3 regions of the Paenibacillus sp. BR2-3 genome follow, and region 1 is predicted to be linked to each of the others. Evidence: riboswitches for the same ligand, from Rfam matches in the RefSeq annotation. Region 1 holds a riboswitch; each other region holds the start of a gene.

Region 1 (7,241 bases):
GTCACCGCCGTCGTTCTTTATCATGGTGCGGACCATAGCTTCATAGAGCGGAATGGAGGAGTAGCCGATATTTTTGCCGGCCAAATCCTTAGGGCTATGTACATCTCCGTTTGCCGGAACCATCATGTGGTTGAGCGGATGTCTGACAATAGCAGCGATAGATTGAACGGGAATGTCCTCCCCGCGTGCCATAAGCACCTGAGGCTGATAGCTCAGAGCCAGATCGATTTGATTCGCCGCAACGAGCTTTAGACCATCATTGCCGTCGGCAGGCATCCGGATGTCCACATCCAAACCTTGCTCTGCGAAATAGCCGTTCTGTTCAGCCACATAAAATAATGAATGCACCGCATTCGGATACCAATCCAGCATCAGCGTAAGCTTGTGAAGAGCCGGACTGGCTTCTGTAGGGAGTGAGTTTTTGGAATCAGAATTGGATGAGGCAGAACAGCCGCTCAGGAAAAGGAACAGGCATAGAAGCAGCAGGGAAGCAGGGTTGTTTAATTTACTCAACATTTTCATAATTAGGAGGAACCTCTTTTCTTGAGAATAATATTTTCTAATAGTACGAGAAGCATGAACAGAACAAGTCCGAGTGCAGATAGCAGAAAAACGGCGGCGAACATATCATCACTCTGCAGGTTGCCCGCCATACGACGGCTGAAATAACCGAGCCCCTTGCTGCCGCCCAGCCATTCGCCAATGGTTGCTCCGATCACACAATACACCATGGCTAACTTTAGTCCGGAGAAGAAGGAGGGCAGCGCCAGCGGAATCTGAACTTTTGCCAGCAGTTGTGAGCGGTTCGCGCCCATAGTCATCAGCAACTCTCTGTAACGATCTGCGCCCTTGCGCAGTCCATCGTAACAACCTACAACAATCGGAAAAAAAGCAGTCAGAAAGACGACGGCAACCTTGCCCCCAAGGGAGTAACCGAACCAAAAAATGAAGACAGGAGACAAAGCGATCAGCGGAATGGTCTGGCTAATAATGATAAAAGGGTATAAAGCTTTCTCAACCATACGCGACATATGCATACCGGTACCGAGCAGCGATCCCAGGACCACGGATAGAATGAATCCCAGTAAAACCTCCTGCAGCGTAGCCGGTAAATGCAGTCCAAATAACAGCTTTCTGTTCTCTGCCAGAGCTCTCCAAATGGAGGTAGGGGCAGGAAGTATAAAGGCCGGAATCCACCCGGCACGCACGACCGTCTCCCAAGCCGCCAATAGGAATAAGAACAGAAGGAAGGAAGCGCTGTAATTCCAAAGCCATTTCCTAAAAAGAGTTCGTGTTCGTGTCATACAATCTTCGCTCCAAATCCTCTCGCAGGTTCAGGAACCGCGGTTCGTAATTCATGGTGTATCGCCGGGGTCTCGGTAAATCTACGGTCATTTCCTGCAGGAAACCATCAGGACTTCTGTTATGCATCACGTAAATCCGGTCACTGAGCAGTATTGCTTCTTCCAGATCATGTGTTATGAACAGCACCGTTTTCCCCAGTCCGCCCCACAGCTCCACAAGCCACCTGTGCATTTCCCGTTTGGTCATCGCGTCGAGTGCGCCAAAGGGTTCATCCAACAGCATGAGGTCACCTCCGGTTACTAGCGTTCTGAGAAAAGCAACCCGTTGCCTCATTCCGCCCGATAATTCACACGGATAGGCGTTCTCCATTCCGGCCAGTCCAAAATGCTCCAGCGTTTCCCGTATTGCAGTGATCGTCTCCGCTTTGGTGCGGACCCGGTTAACTTCCCAGGGCAGCAGACAGTTATCCAATACCGTCCTCCAGGGCAACAGCAGGTCCTGCTGGGGCATGTAAGCAATTTTTCCTAAGCGGGTGCGTGTGGAGGAGGGTTTGCCATGCATGAATATTTCTCCGCTAGCAGGTTCCAGAAGCCCGGCAATGATTTTGAACAGAGTGCTTTTTCCACAACCGCTGGCACCGACGACAGAGACAAACTCTCCTTGCTGAACCTTCAAAGACAACCCGGAGAAGACAGGGGCTTGCAGCAATGTGCCAAAAGAGTAGGATAATTCATGAATGGAGATCATTTTCGTATCTGACTTGCCTCCTTTAAACAAATAAAGACCCATCCATTTCCGAAGGAAATGAATGGGCCACAAATTCCAGTCTGCATGAATATGCATCACTTGAAAGTCCGGTTCCACTTCCCTCCGCTGGTATGATCCAGATCAGGTTCCAAGGGTCCGGAGCTCAAGCACCGTCTCAGTCATCAGACTCCCCTAGTGAAATAAACAGGTCAATATTGAATTCGCAATTGGTTCTAAATATACCATAACTTAAAGATATGTAAAAGGCCGGGGGCATTTAGCCACTTTTGGGTAAGATAAATATGCTGGTATAAATGTGAAGGACAGGAGGAATTTTACCTAATTCGATAAATCCGATGGTTATAATCGGAAAAAAGGTATTGACGAACCTGACACGACAGTGTACTATTCATTTTACCGGGAACAACCCGCACTATACAGATAAGGATAAGAGAGGGGAATTGAAATGAAAAAATTTAGTTTAATGATTTTATTCGTGCTGACTGTGGTGCTTGTGGCCGCTTGCGGCAATAATGCCAACAACAATACAACTGCTGAGCCATCGGCAGCAGCTAACGAAGGTGCGGCTGCTACTGCAGCGCCGGCTGAGTCCAATAGCCTGGAAGCCGTTAAAGCCAGCGGCAAGCTGCGGATTGGTACGGAAGGTACATATGCACCGTTCACCTTCCATGATTCGGATGGCAAGCTTACGGGCTTTGATGTCGAGATTGCCCGGGAAGTATCCAAGCGCCTTGGCGTGGAGCCTGAGTTCATTGAAACACAATGGGACGGTATCTTTGCCGGTATGGATGCGAAGCGGTTCGATGTTATCTTCAATGAAGTATCGATCACGGAAGATCGTAAAGCTAAATATGATTTCTCCGATCCGTACATCGTTTCCAAAGCCGTACTGATTGTTAGTGAAGATAACCAAGACATTAAGACTTTTGCGGATTTAAAGGGCAAAAAAGCCGGTCAATCTCTCACCAGCAACCTGTCGGACATTGCACGTGAGAACGGTGCGGAAATCGTAGCCACGGAAGGCTTCAATCAGGCTATCGATTTGCTGACCTCGGGCCGGATCGATGCAACGGTAAATGACGGTTTGTCTTTTCTGGACCTGAAGAAACAAAAACCCGATGTGAAGATCAAGAAGGTCGATGAAATTGCCGAGGGCTCTCAAAGCGCAGCAGTCTTCCTGAAAGGCAATGACGAACTGGTCAAAGCTGTCAGTGACGCGCTGGCTGAAATGAAGAGCGACGGAACCTATCTGAAAATCTCTGAGAAATATTTCGGGGAGGACGTTTCCAAATAATAGATGCCAAAAAGGATGTCTGATCAATGGATGACCGTAAAATACAGATACTAATTGATTCTTTGCTGCCCCTGCTTAAAGCCGGGGTGGCTTTTACCATTCCGCTGACACTGGTTTCTTTTGCATTGGGATTACTGCTGGCCGTGCTGACCGCACTTGTCCGTCTGTCCTCTTGGACTCTTCCGAAGCTGATCGCCCGTTTCTATGTGTGGGTCATTCGGGGAACTCCGTTATTGGTGCAGTTATTTATTATTTTTTACGGATTACCTGCTATCGGAATTATACTGGAACCGTTCACGGCTGCCGTTATCGGGTTCTCGCTCAGTGTCGGGGCCTATGCTTCGGAAATAGTACGTGCTGCCATTCTTTCCATACATAAAGGTCAGTGGGAAGCAGCATTTTCGGTAGGAATGACACGAGGCCAGGCTCTGCGCAGGGTTATACTGCCGCAAGCTGCACGCGTATCGGTTCCGCCGCTTGCCAACTCCTTCATCAGTCTGGTTAAGGACACATCTCTTGCAGCAGCGATCACTTATACGGAAATGTTCAGAACTTCACAGCAGATTGTAGCTACAACCTACGAACCGCTGCTTTTGTACTGCGAAGCGGGTCTGGTATATTTGCTGTTCAGCTCCGTACTGTCCGCATTGCAGAATTACCTGGAGAAGCGGCTTGACCGATATTCTGCGAGCTAAAGGAGAAGATTCGCTTGATTGAAATTTCTGATTTGCATAAATCATTCGGCCCTTTGCAGGTATTGAAGGGTATTAATCTGAAGCTGGAGCATGGAAAAGTACTTGTCATTATTGGCCCTTCCGGTTCCGGAAAAACGACGCTGCTGCGTTGCTTCAACCTGCTGGAGGTACCCGACCGGGGGAGCATTGTACTCGGTGATACAAAGCTAAGCTTTACAGACTCCAGAAGAATCCCGCAAAATAAAGTTCTGGAGCTGCGTAAAAAAACAGGCATGGTTTTTCAATCCTACAACCTTTTCCCCCATATGACAGCCCTCGGCAACGTGATGGAAGGCCAGGTGACCGTCCAGAAGCGCTCTAAAGAAGAGGCGCGGAAACGTGCTTTGACGCTGCTGGAGAAGGTTGGCCTTGGGGAAAAAGCGGAGGCCTATCCGCACCAGTTGTCCGGGGGACAGCAGCAGCGGGTAGCCATTGCCCGTGCGATGGCCGTTGAACCGGAGGTGCTGCTGTTCGACGAACCCACGTCGGCACTTGACCCCGAACTGGTAGGAGAAGTGCTCAAGGTAATTAAGCAGCTGGCTGCTGAAGGAATGACCATGGTGATTGTAACCCACGAGATGAAGTTTGCCGCTGATGTGGCGGATACCCTTATTTTGATGGACGAGGGTAATATATTGGAAGAAGGAACGCCCGAGGATGTGCTGGTGAATCCGAAAAGTCCCCGCGCGCGGCAATTTCTTAACCGGCTGAGCGGGGAAGCGGAATAGTTTACTCCTGAAACGGAGTTTCAACAGAGTGGGATTTCAGATACTCCAGCGCGTTATACAGCATAATAGCTGCTTCAGCGCGGGTAATTTCACTTTTAGGATTAAACTTCCCGGAGGCATCCAAAGTGGTGATATTGTATTTTAATGAACGTTGGATGCTGCCTTGGTAAGAAGGGGTTACTTTGTTCTGTGGCAAAAACTGCGAAGCCGAAACACCTTTGATTAATCCCTGATCTTTTAAGGATATTATTTTTTCTTTTCCGTTCACGCTGCCGAGATCCTTGAAGCTTCCTTCTGCGGCGAAGATTTGTCCTCCCAGGGAGAAGGAGAGAAGAGACGCGGTTGTTATAGCGGTCAATGCACTTTTTTTCATGTTCATATGAATTCACCTCGTAATAGGATTAGGCACTACGGCATTCTTATCTTCTATAACGAAGTCGAAAGTGGTAATGTTGCAGCAGCGAGTAGCCTCTTTTCATCCGTGGTTAATTTTGTTATGCTTATTTCGTAACGATTACTAATTATATCTGATCGTTTAGAGTAGGAGAAGATTATGAACCCAATTGAACATATTGCGCAGCAGTTTGCAGCACAAAACTATAAATTAACGTCACAGCGCGAAGCCATCGTCCAGGTTTTGCTTGATCATGAGCAGGACCATTTAAGTGTGGAGGAAGTATACATGATCGTCAAAAGCAGCTATCCGCATCTGGGACTGGCGACAGTGTACCGAACCCTGGAGCTGTTATGCGACCTTCACATTGTGGAGAAAATGAATTTTGGCGACGGGGTGGCCCGTTATGATTTGCGCGGAGGCGTGCATGAACATATGCATCATCATTTGATTTGCAACGTATGCGGGAAGCTGGAAGAAATTAAGGAGGATTGGCTGCTTGAACTGGAGCATCGTCTAGAGCGGGAATATGGATTTACCGTTACGGATCACCGTCTGGATTTCAAGGGCTCCTATAATACCTGCAAGTCCAGCGGATGTAAAAGGGAAAAGGAAAGCGAAGCGGTATCATAAGCAGCACTTGAGGTGTCATGAGTTATAGCAATAAATTAAAAGGTGACATGAGAGCCTATCGTGTCACCTTTTAATGTTGAACTAGTTTATAACGGTACTCAGCTTCTGGTAGGCACAAAAGATCTGATCCACGTTCCGAAGTTGCCCGGGTTACGGCTTTGCACCAGCACAACGCCCTCCCCGCGGAAGCGGCAGACAATGGCTTCACCGCTGGTCAAGCTGTTGATCCAGCCTGAGGATGCCTTTTCGATCTTGTAATCCATGTAATCCGGCCAGGCGACAAGATGCCCGTTATCAATAATCATTTCTTGGCCAGCCTCCAGATTGATGGCATGAATGGCGCCGAAGGAGGAGAGGAAGACGGTACCTCTGCCGCTGATCTCCACGATAAAAAATCCTTCGCCGGATAAGAAGCCTCTAGCCAGATTCTGCATCTTGGTATTGACCTGAATACCCTGCGTACCGGCCAGAAATCCGTCCTTTTGCACATACAGCTTATAGGACCCGTCCAGTTCTACAGCCTGAACATCCCCTATAGAACCAGGAGACAGCAGCACTTCGCTTTGTCCACGGGTGGCGGTGAGCTCTTGGAAGAAGAACTTTTCACCGCTCAGCATTCGGCCCAGACCCCGCATTAAACCGCCGTCCACAGTGCCTCTTAATTCAACATTAGGAGACATGGCAACCATAGCGCCCATCTCGGCTTTGATGCTTTCCCCGGGATTCAGGTTCACCTTCAGCATGGCAAACGCGCCCTCATATAATACCTCGTACTGCATCTCATATTCCTCCAAGTCTTTTATTGAAATGATGGCAGGTCTGCTTTCTTATAGTAATTATACTGAAATGCCCGCTTCACTAATAGCAATCCTGTGATAAAATATAAATAGGAACGGATGTCCTAAAAAACATACTATTGAACAGGAGAGTGGTGCCGCATGGCGCGTACGAAAACCCAAAAGGCCCTTCTTAAAGCGGAGCGGTCCGGAGCCTGGTGCTCAGCAAACAACCGTAGAACTAATGGAGATTATGGTGCGATTTCACAGCATGTCCGTGTAACACCCAGCAAGCAGCAGCAAATGAATAAGATCAAGCACAAGGAGCGAATCTCGACGGATGGCGCTCCTTTTTTATGGGGAAAAATAGACGTTTGGGCTGGGGCCTACATCCGCTCTCTGCTGAAGCTTCGGAATTGTTTGGGAGACATGCCGTACCGATTCCGGAATACGCGGTGAAAATAGGTGTAGTTCGCAAAACCGCAGGTCTCCGCGACATGCTCCAGGGGCATGGGACTGAAGGTAATCCGCTCTCTGGCCATCTCCAGCCTGACATCATTTACATATTTGACGATACTGGTCCCGAAGGATTCTTTAAAAAGATGGACA
Region 2 (7,241 bases), 520 kb from region 1:
CCCACATCTCTGCGGTTCAAATGCACACAGTGTGCAAGAAGTACATGGCTCTTCTCAAACAAGCCATTATGGTATAAATATTCGGTTGGAGTCATATTATACTTATCGCGAATCTGGACGACCTCTTCCTTCGTCTCCGCCAAATGGATGTGAACGGGGATATTTCTCTTTTCCGCAAGTGTAATAACCTCTCTTAGCGGCTCCGGCGGACATAGATACGGAGAGTGCGGACCGAGCATGGTCGTAATCCTCCCTTCTGCTCCTCCGGTCCAGGCTTCAATCAAATCCAGAGCTTCAGATAACCGGCGCCCCCCGTCCTCCTCCATAAAAACGAGCCCTCTGGTAAGCGAAGCCCTCATCCCGGTTTCTTGTACAGCAGCGGCAATCTCATTCATATGAATGTACATATCGGCAAAAGCAGTCGTCCCCGACCGGATCATTTCAGCCATGGACAGCTTCGCACCCCAATAAATGTCCTCGGGAGTCATCCGTTCCTCTGCGGGCAGCATTTTCTTTTCCAGCCAATCCATGAGCTTCAGGTCGTCCGAGAATCCACGCAGCAGGCTCATTGGCGTATGCTGATGGGCATTGATCAGTCCCGGCATTGCGACCATACCACTTCCATCGATAATCTCATCCGCCGGAGTATTGATTTCCGGGCCGATTTCCGAGATGATATCTCCATTAATCAAAATATCACCTAAAATAGGTGCCTCATCTTGCTCCTTCATAGTGAGAATGGTTACGTTCTTAATCCGAATTTTCATAGCTATACCTCCAAATGTATATGTGATTGAACTACACAAGGGTAAACCCTCCCGTTAGGAGAAGGTCAATAGAGATTCCTGGAAAGGTGATGACATGAAGATCAAAGAGGCTGCGGATAAGCTCAAAATTTCGGCCAGAGCGATCCGCTTTTACGAGGAAAAAGGCCTGATCTCCCCCTCCAAAAGGGATAATACATACCGCGACTTTAGTGAAAAAGAAATCTGGAGGCTGCAGACGATTATTTCTCTCCGCGAAGCGGGCATGCCGGTGGAGGATATCCGGAAGGCGCTGCTTGAAATGGAAGGGCAGGACCATGAGGAGCTGCAATACTACCTGGAGCTTCAGCGCTCCGTTCTGTTCGGGAAGTGGGTGGAACTCAAGCATGTCATTGATACAACCGACTATATGATCGATATGGTTAAAAAGCAGAAGGCGCTGCCGATTGACGACATCTACGCGCTTGCCGAAAGCTCACGGAGACTGCGGGAGCACCGCAGCAGCTGGCAGGATAAATGGAACTTTGACATGCGTGCAGGTATTCATGATGAATATGTATCGAAGGAAACTTCGGAATACAAGGATTATGAGGCCGCACTTGGACTGACTGTCCAATGGCTGGCGCCGATCAGCGGGGAAAAGGGTCTCGACATCGGTACAGGAACCGGTAATTTAGCAGGCAGGCTGATGGCACTCGGCGCAGCTATGGCCGGTGTCGATCAGTCCAAGGAGATGCTTAAGCAATGCCGCCTGAAATTCCCGGCCTTGGAAACGAAGCTGGGCAATTTCCTGGCACTGCCCTATATGGATGGCCGGTTTGATTTTGCCGTATCCACCTTCGCCTTCCATCACCTTTCAGAGAACCAGAAAATGCTCGCCATCGAGGAAATGCGCCGGGTACTGAAACCTCACGGACGAATTTGCATTACCGATTTAATGCTGGCCGATGAGGAAGCGGCTGCTGTATATGCCAATGGAGCAGGTACGGATGAGCAATATGGTTCCTTAACCGGCCTCCTTACCTTATTTGAAAATATGGGGTATATTACGAAACATCAAAGGATTAATGAGCTGCTTCATATCGTGTATGCAGTGCCGATCAGGTGAGTTGAAAAGACAAACCCCTCCCAAAATCGTTTTTACGATTTCGAGAGGGGTTTTTAACCCTTATAAGGCAGAGTGAGCGTCTGGCTCCGTTAATATATCCCAGTCCTTGAATACCGGCTGCAAGCCATTCGTATACAGCATCTCTGTAATTTCCCGCACACTCCGGCTGTCTGAAATTTCAAATTGCGGGGTACCGCCTTCGCTCGTATGTCCGCCTACTTCAGTAGATACGCCCGCTGACATCTTGGTGATGCCCAGATGAATCAGATGATCGCGGAGACCGGCAGGCTCTCTGGTGGACAGCGTAATACCTGATCTCGGCAAAAACAAACGGTACGCCAAAATAATCTGCACCAATGTGCGGTCGGATACGTCGCACTCCGGATTGAACTCTCCCAGGTAAGGACGAAAGCGTGGAGGAGACAAGCTGATCTCGCAGTCCGGATAACAGTCCTGCAGATACCGGGCATGCATCGCACTCAGGAATGCCTCCTGCCGCCAGTCATGCATACCGAGCAGGGCGCCGATGTTAACCGCACGGAATCCGGCCTGGCAACCGCGTTCAGGAGCATCGATCCGGTTGCGGTAATTTCTTTTTGGACCCTTAACATGCAGCTCCTGATAAGTTTCCTGGTGATAAACTTCCTGATAAAGAGTTAATCCGTCCACACCCGCCTGAAGCAGTTCCTCATATTCAGCAGTTGCAAGAGGGTTGATTTCAATACTGACCGAGGAGAAGTATTCACGAAGCACCTCCACACAGTCCTTGATATAAGAAACAGGATTATCCCGGCGGGATTCCCCGGTCAAAATCAGAATATGGCGCAAGCCCGTGGCGGCAATCGTCTCTGCCTCCCTTCTGACCTCCTCCAGTGACAGTTTCTTGCGCGGAAAGTCGTAGATAGAGCTGAAGCTGCAATAGGTGCAGTGATTCACACAGAAATCGGCCAGATACATCGGTGTGAACAGCTGCATCGCGTGTCCGAAATGCGAACGGGTAATCCGCTGCGCTTTCTGTGCCATCTGCTCCAGAAAAGGTTCGGCGGCCGAAGAGAGCAGCGCCAGCAAATCCGCTTCGTCCAGCCTATCCTTACCCAGTGCCCGCTTCACATCCTCCGCCCCGTACCCCTTCCACAGACTTTCATATGGATACTGCTCCAAGCGGGTCAGCGTTTCATAAAAACTCATGGTTAATCCCCCATTCCTGATGTCACCCGGATCAGCCCAAAAAGCCTGTCAAAGGTGAAGATGCAATAGCTGCTTCTTCTACCGGACCGAGCCCGGCCAGATACGCCTTGCGGCCCGCCGTGACAGCATCACGGAAGGCTTCCGCCATTCCCAGCGGGTCACGGGCCGTTGCTATTGCTGTATTCAGCAGTACTGCAGCAGCACCCATTTCCATGGCTTCCGCCGCTTCGGAGGGCCTGCCGATACCGGCGTCTACGATAATGGGAAGGTTCACTTCTTCAATGAGGATTCGCACCAATTCTTTGGTTCTAAGGCCGCGATTCGTACCAATCGGTGCTCCAAGCGGCATCACGGCAGCTGCACCCGCATCTCTTAAACGCAGAGCGGCCGATAGATCCGGGCTCATATACGGGAGTACAACAAAGCCTTCGGCAGCCAGGATTTCCGTAGCACGGATCGTCTCCAGATTGTCCGGAAGCAAATATTTCTGGTCGTTAATGACCTCGATTTTGACCCAGTTTCCCAGGCCGGCGGCTCTTGCGAGTCTGGCGATGCGCACGGCTTCCTCCGCCGTACGCGCACCGGAAGTATTGGGAAGCAGCGTCATATGGGACGGAATATGGTTCATGATATTCTCTTCTCCCCCAGCCGTGTCCACCCGTCGAAGTGCTACCGTAATAACCTCTGAGCCGGAGCGAGCAATGACTTCCGGGATTAGCGTATTGCGGCTGTATTTGCCGGTTCCAATGAACAGCCGGCTGGATAAGGCGGTACCGCCGATTAGTAAAGGGTCTATCATAAAATCAGCCTCCTTGAATACCTTTTTTCAATTCAAAAACCTGATCGAACAGTAAGATTAAATCAACAAATGAAGATGTCAGTGTCAGCCTCCGCCTACAAAGTGTACAATTTCAATACGGTCACCATCAGAGAGATGTGTCTCCCCATAATTTTCCTTGCTGACAAACTCCCCGTTGAGCTCAACAATGATCATTCGCCGGGACCACTCGGAACTGCTGACCAAATGATCCAACGTTCTGCAGGTATCGGAATAATCACCTGGAGTCCCGTTAATAATCAGCTTCATCCATACTCACCTCCTTTGCCTGTGGAATGCTTAAATCGCTTGAATCGAAGCCCGATAGGCTTTTGCAGCAGACAAAGGATCTGCAGCACCGCATATGCCGGACATCACCGCTATGCCTGCTGCCCCGTTCTTTATGATCCGGGCTGCATGATCAGGCTCGATCCCGCCTATGGCAATTACCGGGACGCGGCTGTACCGGACAGCCTCAGCCAGCATTTCCAGTCCGCGCTCAGGCTGTCCCGGCTTGCTGGCCGAGGGATACACATGTCCAAACAGGCAATAATCGGCTCCCTGAGCAGCTGCTTCTGCTGCCTCCTCCGGCGAGTGGATTGACCTTCCCAGGCGAAGGCGAGGTGCCAGCATTCGGGCGGCGGCAGGATCAAGACTGTGCCAGGCCAGTTGTACACCGACAGCCCCAGCCGCCAAGGCAACATCAATCCGGTCGTTAATGATTAGCTTGGCCGCCGGGATGCCTGCCTTCAGCATGGACTCCGCCGCTGCCAGAAGCTCCCGGGCTGAGCGATGCTTTTCCCGCAGATGAATAAAATCCAGCAGGGAGTGTACAGCCGCCGCCTTTTCAATGAATTGGGATAACGGGAGCTTTCCGTCTGAGATCAAATGGATTTCGGCTTGCGCCATACTCAACCTTCTTTCTGTCGATACATCTGTCTAGACTCCTCTTTAACGCAAAAAAACTGCCCCCGCGAAGGAGGGCAGTCGGAATCTGTAAAGGAATAAGGCTAAGGGAAGCCTGGTTACAGTCATTCGTTCTCCACTTCCCTCCGCTGGTATAAACCAGATCAGGTTCAAAGGGTCCGGACCCGCATACGTCCGTCTCAGCCTTTCGGCACCCCTAGTGTCAATAAAATATGTAATTGCTGCTAATGAACTTTATATTAGCATAATATACCTTATAAAACATCTATTAATACTGGACAGTGAAAAGTTCTACAACTTTAAGAAGCCAGAGAATCGTGCTCAACATGAGTGTTCTCCTGCTTGGATTTAATTATTTTCGTTATGGATAAGTGCGGATTTTGCACAAACAAGCGAAAAATAGACTTGCGTAAATAAGCGGCAACGGTAGCCTCAGACACCACGGCATGGGACGGCGTACGCAGATAGCGGAAAAACAGCCCCGGCGTCCGGCCTGAAAAATGCAGGCTAACCAGCTGCAGCAATCCCATCGCGATGCACTGGCACATCACGAATCCCTCGATCGCCTGAAGCGTCCGCTGAATTCGCTGCCGGTCTTGTTCGTCCTTTACCGCTTTGAGTGGGTGAGCTTCCTCTTTTTTCAGAAACCGGTTCAGCTTCGGCATGGACTTGCTCCAGAAGCGGTAGCCGAAGGCGCCGATGACCTGCTTCATTTCCCGAAACGTACACTCGATCTTGAAGCGATAGCCATACAAGCGGATGATGTCTGTGGCAGCTAAGGTCAGATCGGTACTGACCAAAATGGAGGGGCGGCCCTGATGCACCACCAGCACAAAGCGCAATTCCTGATACAAGCCCTGTCCCCAAAGCAGATCCAGGCATAGAAATTGCACCTTCTCTTCTTTGCCATACAGGGGAACGGTGGCGGTTTGAAAATCGGCAGCGCGAGTCGTGAACCACTCCTTCAGTTTGACCGCCTTGCCTTTTTTCGCCGGTCGGCCACGTCCTGGCTTCTTGGCCGCAGGGCGTTCATAGGCCACCACGTTGGATTTGGCTTTCGTCACCAGATGCATCCGGGCTTCGGAGGCGAGATGGCACGCCTGCAACCGCTTCAAGGCCGGAACCGACAAGAAGTAACGATCCAAGAGCAACAGCGCTTGACCGAAGCCTTTCGCAGCCTCGAACCCTTGTTCAATCATCTGAACGACGTGGGAAGGCGGCTCCGGCTCGTTGTCCGCTTTCTTCCAGCCCAGGATGGTCTGGACGCCGTCTTGCAGATTCATGAACAAGGGCAAGCAGAACCATTTCCGGGAATCGCCGACCAGAATGCCGATGGCCCCAAACAGGTGACCGAAAATATAATTGCCCTTGGAGACGTTTTCGGATTCCTGATGGAGCTTCTTGACGCCCGGCATCCGGCGACCTTCCTTGGCTTGCTTCATGCCATCGCCGACGAGTACCACGCGATCCTGAATCACCAGCAGGGGCGCAGACTGGCGAACGACCTGAAGCCACATCCGCCGTAAGGATGACGGAGACCAAGCCGAAGAACGGAAGAAGTGAATGAGCGTCTCATAGCAGCCGCCATTCAGGGAGAGGTCCCGAATCACAGAAGTCACGCCCAGATGGTCGGAGCGCAGCATAAAGCCGATGACCAAAACAACGAACCACTCGAAAGTGGCTTGTCTGGAGAAGCACGAACGGAAGGGAAGTAAAAGTTCATTCACGTATTTGAGCATAGGTATGGTCAATCGCTCGGAAATGAGGTACACTTTTTGTCGTAACCCATTTAGCGATTGGATCTCCTTTCTGTGTGAGAACTAAAAGGATACCATACCATCGTCTGATTGGGTTATTTTTCTATGTTACGATTTTTCGACAAGAACTTTTGACTGTCCAGTATTAATAGAGGTATTTAGAAAATAACCATGGACTCACAAAACGAAAAGATTTCATAAATAAGGGGCTGTCCCCATGCCCATCAAGTTAAGAACAAAGAAAAGGAACAGATGCTACAGTTCGTCACTTGATCCAAATGAAATTTCAAATTTCTAGGCAGCAGGTCGAAGCTTGTTTTTTCATGGCATCATGTAGAGAAAGAAAATATTCTTTTAAGATACAAAATGGCAATATGGAAGATGGATTTCCACGTTTTAAATAAGATCTCGAATGGCCAGCGTTTAGGGAATACAGGTCATGGACATGCTCTTTTTTTAAGTAGATGTCAGGGGAATTGGTCATGTAGACATGAACAAGCCACGGACTTAACCCGCAAAGAGGACCGCCGCGAGAAACACGAGCTGCAGCAATGTTCGGACAAGCAGCCTAGGCGTAGGTTTCCCGCCGATAGTTAATCTTTCCCGGGCTGCCCGCACATTGGCGGGGAACATGGCCACCAGCAGAACCGCCAAGCAGACGGAAGCCGCGCGGGAGGTAG
Region 3 (7,241 bases), 2.4 Mb from region 1:
AAAGCGCATCTCTTTTTGAATGGTTGGCATGTACTCTTCAGGCTCCGTGCCGAGAGTGGAAAGATCATACCCTCCCTTTGCCGTTACTTGCCGATTCCAGCGGGTCATAACCCTGGAGCGTTGATCCTGATAACGGATGACTGTCAGCACAGCATCGAGATAAGCAGCATCCAGACCTTGAAGCCCTTTGTCTCCCGGGAATAGAAAATCACAGGCCTTCTTCCACTGCCGTTTAAGCAGCAGTTGCAACGAAGTCAACTTACTCCCGCCCTCAAGGTAACTCTTTATTTCATTTATTACGGGAAAAAGGGGCTGCAACTCGGTATCGGCCAAATGCTCAAAGCCATACTTGTACTTAGCGGTTCTGGCCGCCCGGTATAAGGCAAGCCACTCCTCCACCTCGTTCATCAGCTCATCCCAGTCGCTTCTGCCGCCCGCTGCTTCTGTGGAGAAAGAAATCAGTTCCAGCTTCCACTCTTCCCCTTGCGAAATAACCGCTACCGCTCTGCGCAGCTGGTCCAATGCAGACTGTAGTTCGTCTATTTTCAAATTCTGATCATTATTGTTCCAGTAAGCCTTATGTTTATCTCTCTCGGCATGTACCAACTCTTTATACACTTTGGCCAGACTGTTGAACTCTTCGGGAGAGACAAGCTGCTCTGTCCGAATCTTTAACTGCTCAAATTCAGCTACTTCCTCCGGCGTGATCTCACCGGAGCTTCGATAGAGGCTTTCAAGCTCGGCAGATGTGAGCGGAAACTCATGGCCTGCCGTGATCCCACCCGGAATAAGCTTCATCGCCTCTTGTCCTGCAGAAATCATCTTCGCTGCCGTAGAGGGATCGTATTCGGAGCCCCATAGAATTATCGGCGTGTAGTCGCTTTCTCTGGACGTTCTTAAATCAGCATTTAGCACCTTGATATCATCTAACATAGACCTGCGTTTTGCTGCCAGCGCGAGTATATCCCGCTCCGTCTCCTCGGTGGATATGGAGCTTAACCTGGAGGTGATGACATCTATCGAGTTCTCCAGCTGCTTCTGTCCGCTTGCTTCATCCAGCACACTGACGCAGAGGTCCTGCAGCGGACCGGCAACCTTGTCGCGCAGGACCGATAGGGCTCTGGAAGTGTGACTCGTTACGAGGACGCTTTTGCCCTCAGCCAGAAAATGCCCCAGTAGATTGGCGATCGTATGCGTCTTGCCTGTGCCTGGCGGGCCTTGAACAAGAACGGAGCCGAATCGGCTTAGCTTGAGCGCAATATCGAGTTGCTCCGAATTTGCTTCCTTGGTGAACAGAATCTCTTCATTCTCTCCATTTATATCCAGATTGGAAAAAGAGACCGCTGAATCACCCTCAGGTGTTGTTCCCAAATCAATCCCGGTAATCCTGGCAACCGCCTGCGGCAGATGGTCGCTGTCGTTTAAATCTTTAATGATTTCCTCTATGGCGTGATCGAAGCCGGCAGAACGTTTCCGCAACAAGATTAACGGGCTTCGCTGTATATATACATTTTCTTCCTCCGACGATGCGGCTACAGGCCGTGTCCCATAAGGAATAAACTGTGCATGAGCTGCTAAGTGACTGGCTACTCTTTTTAAATAACTGTCTGTAGCAGCATAGCCCAGGGGAGAACATGGTTCTTCCAACAAATCATCAGCACATTTCTTAACGGAGAGGGCACTTACCTCTAATGTGTCCCTGAACATGGCGCTATGGAACTCCGCTTCCGTATCGGACGGAACAAGCCGGAATTCCGGAACATCTGGATCAAAGATGAGCTGAGCCTTCTGCATTAACAACGGGTGGTGAATTTTCTCCGGCAGGAGATCCCAGTGCAGGAGGCCATCGGCGATCATAAGCTCGACAGCATCATTCTCACGTTCTATCCAGGAGTGGAGGGTATATAAATTCTCGAACAGCTTCTTCGTTTCACGTACAGGCTCTTCCGTCCGTTTCCATTCACCGCGTACCTTCAGCCATTCTTCCCAGGAGCGTACTCTTTGTTCATCCTGATCGAATCTTTCCTGAACCGGCTCATACTCCCCTGTCTCTTCGTTCTCCACATAAGTTTCGAACCGTTCAATGAACCGCGGCTGCTTGTGGATCTTCTCCCATTCCGGCTCCAGCCAGCGTTTGAGCACTTCTGGCGGCTCCGGGCATGGCGTAAGATCAGGCTTTCTTACCGTTAACAAAACATCCGGTATCGGGTCATCTATCCTTTCGAAAGGGCTCCGTCCGTCCACAAAATCACAGATAATACGAGGATCAACAGGCAGGTCCGTTAGCTGCAATGACCATAGATGCTTCGAAATTTGTTTTTCGACCGGTTGTTTTAATTGGTTCAGTGCCTGTAGATGCGTATATACCTGAATCAGCTTCTGTCTAACTATCTTACGTTGCTCCCCTAACACTTCCATAAATGATTCTCCTTCGTCCAATTATGACAAAAGTCCCGTTTTTTGAACCTATTATAATACAAACCCCTCTAGTTAAATACCAAATTATTCATAAACGGGGATGAGATGAAATTTAAAGGGCTCCAAAGCACCGGATTAGATGGAGAAATTCCCGTTAAAGCGGGAGAATTTCCAGTTACTTCACCTACTGCTGGGTAGACGCTCCTTCTGCTTGGTGCAAGAATTTAAGTAACAAAAAGAAATCGCCCTATGGAATGGAGGTACCACCCAACCATTTCAAAGGAGCGATTTTGTATTATTAGGTCAGCCAGTATCCCAATATAGTCACATACAATTTTAGTTTATAGTCAAAATATTCACGTTCTACTTATAAATCACGCTTCCGCCTTCTTTAAACTCCACCGCTTTCTCTCGCATCCCCGCAGCGATAACCTCTTTCTCCGGCTGCTCTTGCTCCAGCCCATCCTGCTGTCTCGCCGTATCCCGGATATCATGGGAAATGCGCATGCTGCAGAACTTGGGTCCGCACATGGAGCAGAAATGAGCGGTTTTGGCTCCTTCTGCGGGAAGGGTCTCATCGTGGTATTCAAGCGCCCGCTCCGGATCAAGCGACAAATGGAACTGGTCCCGCCAGCGGAATTCAAAGCGAGCTTTGGAAAGCGCGTTATCCCGGTCCTGTGCACCCTTGTGTCCCTTCGCCAAGTCGGCGGCATGGGCCGCAATTTTGTAGGTAATAACGCCTTCCCGTACATCATTCTTGTTAGGCAAACCAAGGTGCTCCTTGGGGGTGACGTAGCAAAGCATTGCCGTGCCGAACCAACCGATCATCGCCGCTCCAATCGCAGAGGTAATATGGTCATAGCCGGGTGCAATATCCGTTGTCAGAGGACCGAGTGTGTAAAAAGGAGCACCATGGCAGAGTTCAAGCTGCTTATCCATATTTTCTTTGATCAGATGCATCGGCACATGGCCCGGACCTTCGACCATCACCTGAACATCATGCTTCCAGGCCAGCGTTGTTAATTCTCCCAGCGTCTCCAGTTCCGCAAACTGGGCCTCATCATTGGCATCTGCGATGGAACCCGGACGCAGCCCGTCTCCCAAGGAGAACGCAACATCATAAGTCTTCATAATCTCGCAGATATCCTCGAAATGCGTGTAGAGAAAATTCTCCTGATGATGAGCAAGGCACCATGCCGCCATAATCGATCCACCCCGTGAGACAATACCTGTCATTCTTTTGGCGGTCAATGGAATATAACGAAGCAGCACCCCGGCATGAATAGTAAAATAGTCCACTCCCTGCTCCGCCTGCTCGATCAGCGTATCCCGGTAAACCTCCCAGGTTAGGTCCTCGGCCTTCCCGTTCACCTTTTCCAATGCCTGATAGATAGGCACCGTCCCAATAGGTACAGGAGAGTTGCGGATAATCCATTCCCGGGTGGTGTGAATGTTTTTGCCGGTCGAAAGATCCATGATGTTATCCGCGCCCCAGCGGATAGCCCATCTCATCTTCTCCACTTCTTCCTCTATGGACGAGGACACGGCGGAGTTGCCGATATTCGCGTTGATCTTCACCAGGAAATTCCGCCCGATAATCATCGGCTCGCTTTCCGGATGGTTAATATTTGCCGGAATGATGGCACGACCGCTGGCTACCTCATCTCTAACAAACTCTGGCGCAACATTTTCCCGGATCGCTATAAATTCCATCTCGGACGTAATGATGCCTTTGCGCGCATAATGCAGTTGGCTGACATTCCGGCCTTCTTTGGCTCTCAGCGGACTCCGCTGCAACCCCGGAAACACCTCCACCTCCGATTTACCTGTAGCATTCCCGTTATCCTCAGGTTTGATGGCTCTTCCCTCATAGGCCTCCGCGTCCCCCCGCTCCCTGATCCACTGAAAACGATGGGGCGTCAGCCCCTGGCGGATATCGGTTTCCGCTTCAGGGTTGGTATAAGCTCCGCTGGTATCATAGACACGAACTGGGGCATTCTCCTCTTCTCCGGCAGTACCCGAAGTTCGGCTTAACGTAATCTCTCGCATAGGCACCTGAATATCCGGCCGTGACCCCTCCACATACACCTTATGACTTCCTGGAAAAGCAGACAAATCAACCGTATCCTTCTTCTCTTGGCTTGGCATCTTATTTCCTCCTATTAAAAGTATTATAAATAAGAGTGCGCGCTAAAAAAGCCGCTCCACAATGGAGCGGCTTCTATCCATAAACGGCCAAGGCCAATATGAGAAAAAAAGGGTCCGACTCCACTTTCCTACGCTGGTATGATCCAGATCAGGTTCAAGGGTCCGGAAATTCATTTTCCCGTCTCAGCCTATTCAGGCTCCCCTAGTGGTTTCTTATTTAATTAGTTATAAGTTACAGAGAAGTCTAGCATTTGTCAACTGATGATAGACATTTGCTTTAACCGCTATTCAAGAGTAAATCTGCCCAAGTCATCCTGCAGTTGCAGCGCATTGCTGCTCAGGGTTGCCGCCGAGGCTTGAATCTCCTGCATGGACGCGAGCTGCTGCTGTGCGCCTGCGGCAATCGTCTCCGCTTCACCGGCATTTTGACGGGAGATAGCCGCAACCTCGCTCACCGATGCGCTTACCTGCTGGCTGCTTGCGGACATTTCTTCAGCAGCCGCCGAGACCTCCTGTATTTGCTCTGTAACCAATTGAATAGCTCCCATAATGGTATCAATGGAACCATTCGCCGCATGAATGGACTTCAGTCCGTTGTCAGCTTCCCGAGATGTTACTTCTACTGATTGGATGGACTGATCCACCAGCCCCCTGATGTGGCCAATAACCTCGGAGATGGACTTGACGGATGTCGTTGTTTGTTCGGCTAATTTGGATACCTCCGATGCAACGACCATAAATCCGCGTCCATGCTCGCCGGCTCTAGCCGCTTCGATGTTGGCATTTAGCGACAACAGCTGTGTTTGGGAAGAAATATTAACAATAGCCGCTACAATAAAATCGATTTGCTCGGAGAGTTCTCCAAGCTGCCCGATGACTTTGCCCGAGTCTATGACGGAAGACTGGATCGTACGCATCTGATCGACGGCAGCTTTCAGCTGTCTGGCTCCCTCCTCGGCATTCTGTACCGCGTGGGCTGCAGAGCCGACCACTTCACCGGCATTTTCTGCAATACGCTGCACACCAATAGCCATTTCAGTCAATGCACCGGATATTTCGCCGGATGCTCTATTCTGAATCTCATTTCCGTCTGATACCGACTGAATCGCCTTGGCGATATGCTCCATAGCCTGTGCGGATTCCGTGGATACAGCGGTTAATTCCTCAGAAGAAGCCGTTAACTGCTCGGAAAGGTCCTGATTACGTCTCAGCAGCTCGTTAAGCGAGTCATTAATTAAATTGAAAGAGGTTCCGATATCCGCCAATTCATCCTTGCTCGCAACCGTTAATTTGCCCGAGAAATCCCCTGCTGCCATTTTTGACGCTTTCCCTTGTATAAGCTGTACGGTCACTTTTACATTCCGGTAAAAAGCAATATAAAAAAGTACAATCAGAACCGCGGCGGCCAATGTAATGGCTAGAATCGTATTGCGGCTATTTTCCAGATGACTGATTCTCCCGCTTAATAAGTTGAAGAGCGTATCAGAATCTGCGGCAAACAAACTGGCTATATCATTTACTGTCTTCAACCCTTCCGGATAGAACTCTTCGGGCTTCATCGACAGTTGTGTATCCTTGATCAGCTTATCATTGATAAGGGAAACAAAAGCCTTGGTGGAGGCGAGGGATTGATTGCCGGATTGATCCAGCTCGGATTTCCAAGCGGTGTTGGAATCATAGATATGTAGTAAGGAGGTCTGAATGCCTTCTCCTGCTGTTTCCATTTGGCTTTTAATTACATTCACATCCATTTTTTCGGCTTCACTGATTTGGTTTCGGATTAATAATTGGTTCCCCATCCCGAGAACTCGTCCGGTCAGCTCAATGAGATCCGGCGCACGGTTAACCATAATATCCATCATATAAAAGGAATCAAGCTCAGGGTCCAGGGTCAGCTTGGATTCATCTGCTGTATCTTTTATAAGCTTCCCGGCCTTTCCGATAATCCCGGTGTGACGTGAGAGGCTTTCTTCCAGGGTCAACTGCTGAGTATCCGCCTGAAGTTTCTCCCACTCGGGCTTCAATGCTTGCAGCGCAGCCGCCGTACGGGAAAATCCTGTTTCTGCAATATCGGTACCAGCGCTGCTGATTTGCTTTTCGATTTCCTGCTCATTTGCGGCAATCTGCGCTTTAGCGGTTTCATCCCCATTTATATACGCTTCCACAAGTGCTCCGTGCTGTTGGAACTTAAGAAGCAGCGGCATCACGGACTGGATGGCTGTAACCCCTTTCCTCTCTTCACGTGCAAATCCGATATCGCTCTGAACCGCCTGAAGCCATAAACCGAGCACCAGAACGAGGGGCACCGCAAAAAGAATGCTGGTTAGAATAAACTTTTGTGCATACTTCAGACGCGACATTACAAAAGTAAACGGAGCCAATAGCCTTAAAAATGAACGAAACAACATACATAACCACCTTTTATTTTTATGAAAAATTAATATATATGCATATTATCGTATAGAAAGCGCTATCAATAAAAGCTCTTTGGAAAATTTCTCATAACACAAATAACCGCCACCTAAAGCAGATGGCAGTCATCGCGTTCATATTTCATTCCTTTACTTCGCCCAACGCTCCAGCTTGGGGATATTCCGTGTAAACACACCTGTCAGAAACCTTGGGAAGCCAAATTCGACCAGCTTCTGCTTGACTCTTTCCTTCATCTGTTCTTG

Evidence for each region. Region 1 has a riboswitch for thiamine pyrophosphate ahead of PaeBR_RS15685 (ABC transporter ATP-binding protein). Riboswitches for the same ligand answer to the same signal wherever they lie in the genome.
Region 2: linked by a shared signal. The riboswitch ahead of PaeBR_RS18420 (thiamine phosphate synthase) and the one ahead of PaeBR_RS15685 (ABC transporter ATP-binding protein) in region 1 are both predicted to bind thiamine pyrophosphate.
Region 3: linked by a shared signal. The riboswitch ahead of thiC (phosphomethylpyrimidine synthase ThiC) and the one ahead of PaeBR_RS15685 (ABC transporter ATP-binding protein) in region 1 are both predicted to bind thiamine pyrophosphate.

The regions. Positions count from the first base shown of each region.
Region 1 is NZ_CP126311.1:3,286,692-3,293,932, reverse strand. Features, by position in the region: gene PaeBR_RS15695 (ABC transporter substrate-binding protein) at 1-516, opposite strand, end outside; gene PaeBR_RS15690 (ABC transporter permease) at 525-1,304, opposite strand; gene PaeBR_RS15685 (ABC transporter ATP-binding protein) at 1,279-2,148, opposite strand; TPP riboswitch at 2,154-2,256, opposite strand; gene PaeBR_RS15680 (amino acid ABC transporter substrate-binding protein) at 2,519-3,367, shown strand; gene PaeBR_RS15675 (amino acid ABC transporter permease) at 3,394-4,062, shown strand; gene PaeBR_RS15670 (amino acid ABC transporter ATP-binding protein) at 4,077-4,829, shown strand; gene PaeBR_RS15665 (S-layer homology domain-containing protein) at 4,831-5,208, opposite strand; gene PaeBR_RS15660 (Fur family transcriptional regulator) at 5,383-5,856, shown strand; gene PaeBR_RS15655 (TIGR00266 family protein) at 5,955-6,635, opposite strand; gene PaeBR_RS15650 (helix-turn-helix domain-containing protein) at 7,019-7,241, opposite strand, start outside.
Region 2 is NZ_CP126311.1:3,808,548-3,815,788, forward strand. Features, by position in the region: gene PaeBR_RS18395 (amidohydrolase) at 1-767, opposite strand, end outside; gene PaeBR_RS18400 (MerR family transcriptional regulator) at 862-1,872, shown strand; gene thiH (2-iminoacetate synthase ThiH) at 1,933-3,060, opposite strand; gene PaeBR_RS18410 (thiazole synthase) at 3,092-3,859, opposite strand; gene thiS (sulfur carrier protein ThiS) at 3,944-4,147, opposite strand; gene PaeBR_RS18420 (thiamine phosphate synthase) at 4,178-4,786, opposite strand; TPP riboswitch at 4,908-5,012, opposite strand; gene PaeBR_RS18425 (transposase) at 5,104-6,543, opposite strand; gene PaeBR_RS18430 (DoxX family protein) at 7,069-7,241, opposite strand, start outside.
Region 3 is NZ_CP126311.1:727,013-734,253, reverse strand. Features, by position in the region: gene PaeBR_RS03495 (AAA domain-containing protein) at 1-2,418, opposite strand, end outside; gene thiC (phosphomethylpyrimidine synthase ThiC) at 2,782-4,566, opposite strand; TPP riboswitch at 4,675-4,780, opposite strand; gene PaeBR_RS03485 (methyl-accepting chemotaxis protein) at 4,851-6,974, opposite strand; gene PaeBR_RS03480 (zinc ribbon domain-containing protein) at 7,128-7,241, opposite strand, start outside.